2 regions of the Halobacillus sp. BAB-2008 genome follow, and region 1 is predicted to be linked to the other one. Evidence: predicted binding sites of a transcription regulator. Region 1 holds the regulator's gene; the other holds the start of a gene.
The links. The regulator LexA, encoded in region 1, represses DNA repair genes until DNA is damaged. The targets are predictions, from matches to a motif close to CGAACATATGTTCG.
Positions count from the first base shown of each region.

Region 1 (5,011 bases):
CTGATTTCCAGAAGCCTTTCGTTATGCTGAGGGTGAGGAAATAAAAGGTAGGTTAGGGAAAAAAGAAGCACATATCATAATCATATTTTCAACTTAGCGTCAGGAAGAATTAAGCCGGTATTTGATCGTACATTTCCTCTGGAAGAAGCCAGGGGAACCCAGACATATTTTAAAGATACAGGGAAAATGGGGGGGATTGTATTAGTCCCTGAGGCTATTTGAGTTTGAAATTATATAGAAGCGATGAGGGAAACTAAAATCAACAAGTGAATCAGCCATTCCCTGCATCCTCCATAATCTAAAGTTTTCTTAAATGAACAACGTTAGTTACGTAGAGTATGTTTACGAACGTTTGTTTACGCCGTGTTTGACTGGATTGTGTTGCTTCCATTCCCCCTGAGCCTTCGCTCCGGGAGATTCTTACCTCAGTGAGAAGGAATGACCGCTTAGCCTTCTTTTATTAATCTTATAATCAAATCTTCGTAAGTATCCACTTGAGCCTGTAACGTTTCATTTATTTGTTTTAATTCCCTTATACGACGAAGCATTTCATCCATTAACTTGAGTTGTTCGTCATTCGTGCGATCCCCGTCGATATCGTCATACAAACGAATTAACTTATCCATTAACTTATCCACACTATCCCTCCTTAATGCCTGGATTTGAATATTATTATACGGTATAAAATGATTAACTTCCTCAGAATAGTTTTATTTAACTATTCTGATTGTTTTTGTTCTATAGCTTTTATTACATCCGTTTTCACATAAAAGAGGTATGCTTACAAATAGAAAACCTCCTATGCTGATTCTTCCGTCCATAAAGATGTCTGGTTTTGGTCTTAGACGGAGAGCATTCAAGTGGTAATAATGTACCCGGGGTGGTTTTTAGTTTTTTGAATAGGGTAAAATACCTATACGAAAGAAACAAAATAAATAAAGAGTAAGGGGAATGAAATGGTTAGTGCAGCAGATAGAGATGTTATAGAAGAGCGCTTGTTTCGATCCATCAACGATAATTTGGCGATGATATATTTTGGAACTGATCGCAAGGTGCGTTATGTCAATGATCGGTTTGCTGATACAATGGGGTACAACTCGAACCGGGAAATTATAGGGAAGGATCATAAGGAGTTCTGTTTCCGGAACTTTTCTGAAAGTGCAGAGTATCTGCTTTTTTGGGAAAATTTGAGAACCGGGAAGAGTTTTCAGAATAAAATTCTCAGAAAGAACAGGCGAGGAGCAGAAATTTGGCTGGAAGCAACCTACATGCCTGTATGGGAGAATGGAATGGTCAGTGGAATATTAAAAGTTGCAACAGACATATCAGAGCGGCAGCAGGGACTTCAGGATCTTGTCGGCAGGTTGAAGGATATGTCTTACACATTAAATGAAAAGGCGGTCCAAGGATTAGCCTTTCAGAATGATTTAAGTGACAGAGTAGATCAGATTTCTTCGATATCTTCTGAAAACACGGAAACGCTTGGGGAGCTTGGTATTCAAACAACTAAGATCCAGGGAGTGGTTAAGACCATTCGTGATATTGCTTCTCAGACAAACTTGTTGTCATTAAACGCCGCAATTGAAGCTGCGCGTGCGGGAGAGCATGGGAGAGGATTCGATGTCGTTGCAAAAGAAGTGCGTAAATTATCGAATAAAGTGGAAAAATCCATCAGCGAAGTGAATGAAAATGTAGAAAGCATTACTAATGAAATAGAAAATATCACAAAGGGAACGGTGAAGATACAAAAAGATGTGGAGGCTGCTTTATCACAAATTAAGTCTGCAAGTGAGATTTATCATGAGCTTGTCGGAGACGGGGAAGAGTTGGAGGTAAGAGCCAATCACTTGCAAGAAATTATATAGATAGATATAAGGGAGCGGCCGTGAACAGAACGGAGCGCTCCTTTTGTATGATTTTTGGGCTTTAGTAAGGGACAGAAGCGGATATATGTGCCCTATGTTGCGGCAAAATGGAACCAAAGGACAAGAGTGAGCATAATCTTGTTACATAGAAGTAGTTACTATTGCTAAATATTTGCAAAGGAAATTAATAGATTAGTAAAGGAGATCATTATGGCAAGATTAGTCTATCCAAGCGGAAGCTGGAACGGCAGGTTGGTTGCTTTGGATGATGGACATGGGATGGAGACTCCTGGGAAGAGAACGCCGTATATACCTGAGCTGGGGCGTCAAATTAAAGAGAATGAGTTTAATAGAAAGGTCGTTGCTTATCTCTCAGATATTCTTTTATACCATGGCTTCCGTGTGCTGCTTGTTGCACCCACAGATGCGGATACCCCTCTTACGACAAGAACAGCAGAAGCGAACAGGTACAATGCAGATATTTACGTGTCCGTGCATTACAACGCATTTGACGGTTCTTTCGGTGGATCAGATCCCAGCGGAATTGAAGTATATGTGTATCCGGGTTCTTTGAATCGGGAGGCTGGCAGATTGGCAGCGCTTGTCGGCAAGTATTTACGGCGAGGGACGCAACAGAACTGGCGCGGTGTAAAAGAAGCCAATTTTCATGTGTTGAGAGAAACAGACATGCCGGCAATTCTGACCGAGAACGGTTACATGGATAACAAACGTGAGGCATTGTTAATGATTAATGAAGCTTTTCAACAAGAAGTAGCAAAGGAACACGCGCAGGGAATCTGTGAGTACTTCGGTGTGGCTTTTAAAGGAGTCGGTGAAACGATCGACAAAAATTACCTTTCTCTTGGGGATACGGGAGAAGCGGTACGTGTGCTGCAGCGCAATTTATTGAAATTGGGCTATTCCATGGGAGGCTACGGGGCCGATGGTTCCTTCGGTCCAGCTACAGAGACAGCTGTCAAAGCTTTTCAGAGGGATCAGGGTTTAACAGTCGATGGATATTATGGGCCAAATACAAAAAGGGCAATGGAAGAAGCCCTCAAAAAAATGGAGGATGATGAAATGGAAGAGGTTGCAGTTGTCATCAATTCATTTGCTGATTTCCCTGCTGTGGAGACACTTGCTATTCGGGAAAATGCAATGATTGCGTTAAGGCGTACGGCAGAGAGGCGCCAAGTGGCTAAAAAGATAATCGTTGCCGGTGGGGGAACGGCTGGCTTAAAAGGGTCCAATTTTGTTGATCTATCCGGAGCGACGCGTCTGGAGACAGCCCGAAAGATCGAAAATTATTTAAAACGATGAACGGCCCAGGATTTCCCGGTATACTTTCAGCGTCATTCTTCATACAATAAAAGAACAAATGTTCGTAATGAGGTGATGCGTATGCACCAATTATTAAACCGTTCTATGATAGAGCATTTACCGTTGGAAATTATTTATCATGCCCGTGATCAATCTATTTCTCAACGATTAATTCGAGTTATAAGGATGGAGGAAGCCTGTTGCGTGGCTTATTGTTATACACGGAAACAAGTAAGAACGTTCAGATGGGATGGAATTCTTGCCGTGGCAGTTTTTCGTAAAAATAAAGGAACAGAGAAAAGAAGCGGGGCTTAAAACGGCCGCCGCTTCTTTCTATTTTAATGCACCGTCCGGTATAAACCGACAACTCGTCCTAAAATGGAAACATCATTTAGTATAATCGGTTCCATTGTCGCATTTTCCGGCTGAAGCCTGATGTGGTTCTTTTCTTTGAAGAAGCGTTTCACCGTAGCTTCTTCTTCCTCTGTCATAGCGACGACAATGTCACCGTTCTGAGCTGTCTGCTGCTGTCTGACTACTACCATATCTCCGTCCAGGATTCCTGCTTCTATCATACTCTCTCCCTGTACGATGAGCACAAATGTGTTGTCGTCCGTTCCTGCAAGCGTATCCGGGAGTGGAACGTACTCTTCAATATTTTCGACAGCGGTGATGGGAGACCCTGCTGTGACCTTACCGATCACAGGGGCATAGGCGACCTCGCTTCTGGGAATACTGTGATCCTCTTCTAATTCAATAACTTCAATTGCCCGCGGTTTCGTAGGGTCCCGACGGATAAAGCCTTTTTTCTCAAGCCTTGATAAGTGTCCGTGCACAGTCGAGCTGGAAGCAAGACCCACAGACTGTCCGATTTCCCTAACGGATGGTGGATACCCTTTTAACACTACCTGTTCTTTTATGAAATCTAGTATTTCTTGCTGCCGCTTGGAAAGTTTATTCATAGATTAGCACCTCGTACATAGGATTATAGTAACCACATTGTACCATGGAGGGCAAAAAAACACAAACAAGCGTTCGAAAAAAGTCGTTGACAGGAACGTACATTCGTATATAATTAAAAATATCAAATGCGAACACAGGTTCTTAGGAACGTTCGTTCTTAATATGGAGGGGTTCACATGTTCAATAAACTATCCAAACTGGACGTCACGTACATCATTTTGTTTGTTGTCAGCTTCGCTTTTCTCTATTATTCTATGGTAACGAGCGGATAAGAGAGGGGTTTATTGTAGATGAAGGTTGTCTTGTACTGCCGCGTCAGCACGGAAAAAGAGGCGCAGATCTCATCGTTAAAACGCCAGAGGGCGGAATTGACTGCCATGGCAGAAAATCACGGGTTGGAAATTGTCGATTGCATTGAAGAACAGGCAAGCGGCTACGAAATAGAAAGAGAAGGTATTTTTTTCTGTTTTGGAGTACCTTTCTTCAAGACAGGCGGATGCATTGCTGATTCAGGATGAGACGAGGCTCGGAAGAGGGAATACGAAGATAGCCCTTTTCCATCAGCTTAACAGGCTTGGGGTTAAGGTTTATTCCCTTACTCATGAAGGCGAACTTCAGATTTCCGAGTCGGATTCTATGGTGCTTCAGATCGTTGGGATTGTGGAGGAGTATCAGCGGAAAATCCACAATATGAAAATACGAAGAGGAATGAAGAAAGCTGTAGCAGAAGGATATGACCCTTCTGAAAATTTATCCAACAGACATATGGCTCCGGGCCGTGAACGACTCCATTTTCCAATTGAAGAGGTTGTGCGACTTCGCAATAATGATTTGACATTTAAAGATATCGCAGCGACGCTTCG
Region 1 covers NZ_ANPF01000106.1:7,885-12,895, reverse strand. Annotated here, with positions in the region: gene D479_RS19120 (hypothetical protein) at 447-638, opposite strand; gene D479_RS21260 (methyl-accepting chemotaxis protein) at 957-1,865, shown strand; gene D479_RS20060 (N-acetylmuramoyl-L-alanine amidase) at 2,076-3,185, shown strand; gene D479_RS20505 (hypothetical protein) at 3,267-3,500, shown strand; gene lexA (transcriptional repressor LexA) at 3,524-4,147, opposite strand; partial or broken gene D479_RS19100 (recombinase family protein) at 4,439-5,011, shown strand, end outside.

Region 2 (5,011 bases), on a different contig from region 1:
TTCTTTACAGCTCTTCATCGTTTGGTTCTTCAAACAGACCGGATGGCTGATAGCCCCGTTCACTTCGCTTGGAGAGGATAAGATTTATCTGCTTCCGATCATCGCCATTGCGGTGCTTCCGATGGTCATGATGTACAGGATTCTTCTGCTGTTAATGGAGGAAGAGATGGCAAAGCCTTATGTGCAGCTGGCGCTGGGGAAGGGATTGACGAAATGGAACATCCTTTCCGTTCATGTGGTGCGAAACATCGTTTCCAGCGCCTTTTCCCATTCAAAAATCATCGTCTGGGGAGCGCTTTCCAGTCTATTGATCATTGAATACATATTTAACATCAACGGAATCACAACGGTGTTCATAGACGATTTCCGGCCTATTGTTTCTGCTTTTGTCCTTTTTCTTTTGTTCACTCCATTTTATTTACTGTATCAGGGAACGGAGTCTTTCCTGATCAAGGATGGACGGCGCTTGGAAGAAGAGAATTTGCACATGAATTCCTTTATGGGCACAGGAAAACGTACGGGAGGAGTGCGGTTCTCCTTCATCTGGAGAGAAATACTCGCCCACTTTAGGAATGTCAAATTCCTGACCGGCTTCCTGATCATCGTCTCGACGGTTATCGTAAGCATCTTCTATACAATGACTGCCGATCCCCTCGTCGATCAGTACTTTCAAATATACGATGAGAATGATCGACTGGTGAGCGGTGCGCCCCATACACCGGAGTACGTTTTTCTTGGGACGGACGTCCTTGGATTCAGCGTATTTGATCAATTGCTTGTCGGGGCGAAATACACGATCCTTTTTGCATTGGCTATCGCTTTCCTGCGCATCTTTATCGGCTTTATTCTGGCAGTCCCGTATACGTTCTTTCTGCCGTCGAAATGGCAGCAGGGTATCGAGAAGCTGGTGGACGGCATGCACTTCCTGCCGATGACGGTCATCGCCTACCTGCTTCTCCGGCCGGTGTTATGGATGCCGGAGGGAGGGTTTGTGACGACGGAAACCGAGCGGATCCTGTACCAGGCTCTGATCCTTACTCTGCTGGCTGCTCCGCTTGTCGTAACGCTGTTCGGAAAGGAAATGAAAGGGATCATGAAAGAAGAGTTTGTTGTCAGTACCAAAGTACTTGGAGGCAGTTCCGTCCATCTTCTATGGAAGCATCTGCTTCCACATATGAGTGCAAGGATAGGGGTTGTTTTCGGGCAGCAATTCATTCAAACGCTGCTGATTTTCATTCACCTCGGCGTATTTAATATTTACTTCGGCGGCACAAAAGTTACGTACGAACCATATCAGAACGATCCACCGCTGAGTACGACCTACGAATGGTCAGGGTTAATCGGTTCTGCGAAGAATTCTCTCATGACCGGCCGGTGGTGGCTGATCATTCCCGCTCTTCTTTGTTTTGTCGTTATTATCGCCTCTATGCAGCTTATCATCCAGGGAATCAAAGATGTCCAGCAGCGGAGGGTAGGGGTGCCGGTGGAAGGACTGCACCTGCTCCGTGCCCGACGATCTAAGAAAGAGAAAAGACAACCCCGATATAAAGATCCTGCTACGGAGGACTTCACTTTTATGAAGCGGGCGTCCGGCGAGGGCTGGAGGCGAGATGAATCATAGGAGACTTAAACAAGCGTTTGATTAATGGGGTGTTCGACGCTTCCTTGACAATAATCCTGCTGTTGTATGTTAAAATGGGACAAAATAGCTGGTGTACACAATGAGGAGGAGCGTTTAAAGCATGAGAGAATTCGATCAGTTCAAAAACAACAAAGACTCGGAAGATAAGAAAAAGAATCAGTTTACCATCATTAAGGACGACTCCACGGACGGCCACGGCGGTTACGGTGTCGGTTCCATAAGCCTGGAGAACATGACGCCTGTCATCGTCGATCCGAATGAAGAAGAGGCCTACGTCGATATGGGAGCTCTTCATGCGAGAAGTAAAGTCGAGAAGCGGATCAAGTTCATTACGGACAGAGAAGTCGTGAAGAACGGTCTGCTGTATTGGATTGCCTGGGTCACGGTGGAGTTTAAAGAAGGCAAACCTTGTTATTATGGAGTGGCAGCGAGCGAAATCGTCGTCGACCGTTCCATCAAGCGCGGCTACAAACTGATGCCTGAGCACGTGAATCATATGGATAAGTCATTGAAAGGGAAGTATGTCGTTGATCACATGGATGAAAAGTCCAAGAAAATTCTCGGTGACTACTTACGGGATTTCAAGCCGGAATTGTGGGAAAATACGACGTCTTCTTTAAAGGAATCGCTAGGAGTAGAATGAAATGTTCCGCTCCCGCATCTGCGGGGGTGGATTTTTTATGTGTCATTCCCTTGAAAACCCAGTATACCTTTTGCTTTTTTGTGTTAAAATGAGAACAAACGTTCGTTTTGGAGGAGAGAGCGAAATGGATAATCGAAATCGTGACCGTGGGACGATCAAGTGGACGTCCTTAATGCTGCCGGAGCATGTAGAAATGATTAAAAACCTGTGGAAAGAGGATGAACGGGTGGAGAAAGGAATCATCGATGAGCAGAAGGCGGCGGAAGTCGATTTTCTGCTGCAGCGGGCATGGAAAGATGATCTTACTGTAAAAGCCAGAGTGCATAACGGTTTTGATTACGAGGATGTCATACTGAAGCTGAAGCAGTTGAACAAAACGGAGCGGCGGGTGAACGCAATAAACTGGAAAACGAAAGAGCCCTACAGCTTCCGTTTAGATGATCTTGCGGATCTGGCTATTTTATAGCAGATAAAGAAAACCCGGACGTCCGTTTATCGGATCGCCCGGGTTTATTTTTAGGAGAATATTGAAATTAGAAGAACCAGTCGACCACATCTTTGAACCAAGGGTCATTCTTGAATTCCTCCTCTACATCCTTGCTGTCATCTCCGCCGCAGACTTCATCAGGAATTGCGGATTTCTCCATATACACAAGCCGCTCCTTAGGACAGTTCGGTCCGGAGAGGGCCCCGGTGTCAGGGTCGATATAGACGCCTTTCAAGCCTGGCGGTGGAATGAAAGAAGCTTCAGGAAGCGGCTCGTGGACAGCCTCCATCGTATCTGCCCAGATGTTCTTGGCATAGCGATGGTCGTTAAAGTCTTCGAGTACTTTGCCGCCTTCATCATACCCGATCCACACGGCGGACAAATACTGAGGACTGAAGCCGACCATCCAGCTGTCGGTATCCGTTGTTCCTGATTTGCCGCCATACATACGTGTCAGTTTGCCGTTGATTGGTGAACCGGTGACGTCTGCGTAGTTGGCGTTAAGCCCGAGTCAAACATGCCTGTCATCATATGCGTCACGGCGAATGCCGTTTTCTTATCAATGGCTTTACCCTTATCGTAAACCGGTTCATATTCATACAAGACGCTCCCGTGCTGATCGGTGATTTTGCTCACCGTATGCCCGGAGATCGATTCTGTTCCCTGCACGAGCTTGCCGTAGGCGGTTACCATATCCAAAAGGGATACAGAGGAGTAGCCGAGGGCAAGGGAAGGGTTCGGTTTGAATTGCTTATCGATACCGAAATCCTGCAGCGTCCGGACAAGCTTCTCCGGTCCGATGTCCATATGGGTAGAGACGGCATAGATGTTATCGGATATGGCGAGAGCCTGAGCCATCGTAATCGGTTTATCGGCAAACTTTCCGTTGAAGTTCGTCGGAGCATACGGTTCACTTTTTCCGGACACTTCAAACTCTGTCGGTTTGCTTTCTATCATGGTGACTGGAGAGTAGCCTTCCTGCAGCGCTGCGTAATAGAGGAATGGTTTGATCGTGGATCCAACCGGTCGTTCCGCCTGGGTGGCACGATTATAAGGGCTCTCTTCGTAATCTTTCCCGCCGATCATGGCTGTGATGGCTCCGGTCTGATCATCCATGACCGCAGCAGCGACCTGTATCTCTTCCTCCGCGGGTATATTTTTCTTCACCTTTTCTTCGAGGATATTCTGGTGGTCTTCCTTCAACGTCGTATGGATATGGAAGCCTCCGCTTTCAATTTCTTCCCTGCTTACGTCAAGGATGCCGGCTGCTTCTGTCACGACCTGGTCCTGAAAATAAGGAGCAATTTCCTTCTCCTCGGATTTGTCGGGATCTGCATACGTAATGCTTGCGGTTACGGCCGCCTCTTTCTCAGATGGCGTGATGTAGCCGTTATTCTCCATTTCCGTCAATATAAGCTCCTGACGTTCTTCCGCATTTTCTTCATTATCTAATGGAGAATAATAGCTCGGTCCCTTAGGTATTCCGGCAAGCATACTGGCTTCTTTCAAAGAGAGCTCTTCCGCATTTTTATCAAAGTAATACCTGCTTGCTGCTTCTACTCCATAGGCACCGTGTCCGTAGTAAATCGTATTTAGGTAGCCTTCCAGAATTTCATCTTTATTGTAGAAGATTTCGAGACGTAGGGCATACATTGCTTCATGGAGCTTCCTCGTCCATGTCTTGTCATGGGAAAGGTACAGGTTCCTGGCGTATTGCTGTGTGATCGTACTGGCTCCTTCCGCCATCCTCATCTGCTTCAAATCTGTGAGAGCCGCGCCTGCGATTCGCTTGAAATCGAAGCCGAAATGGTTATAAAAGCGTCTGTCCTCAATGGCAAGGGTGGCATCTTTCAAGGACTCCGGCATGTCATCGATGTCGATCCAGTAGCGTTCTTCGGCTCCTTGATCCTCGCCGATAATTTCTCCGTCCGATCCATAGAAGACCGTATTTTGTTCAGTCGTCAAGGAAGGAGGCCCTTGGATGACGGCTGCAATCAATACACCGATTGTGAGGACAACTCCGGCAATCAAACCGAACAAAGCCAGCTTGAACCCTCGCTTCCCCCATTTATACGTACGTTTAAATAATGAGCGCATCTTTTTATACTCCCAACTGTTAAGAATGTATAAAGACTGCTATTATTATGTGAGAATACGTAGTAAAATAAACTTCTTGTGAAAGTTTATATACAATGGAACTACTTATAGATGAAAAAGGAGAATGAAACATGGGTACATG
Region 2 covers NZ_ANPF01000001.1:31,247-36,257, forward strand. Annotated here, with positions in the region: gene D479_RS00175 (ABC transporter permease subunit) at 1-1,621, shown strand, start outside; gene D479_RS00180 (YwhD family protein) at 1,743-2,285, shown strand; gene D479_RS00185 (YolD-like family protein) at 2,410-2,751, shown strand; gene D479_RS19730 (hypothetical protein) at 2,819-3,220, opposite strand; gene D479_RS00190 (transglycosylase domain-containing protein) at 3,226-4,869, opposite strand; gene speE (spermidine synthase) at 5,001-5,011, shown strand, end outside.
Region 2: the regulator LexA is predicted to act here: its motif matches at 2,377-2,390, upstream of D479_RS00185 (YolD-like family protein).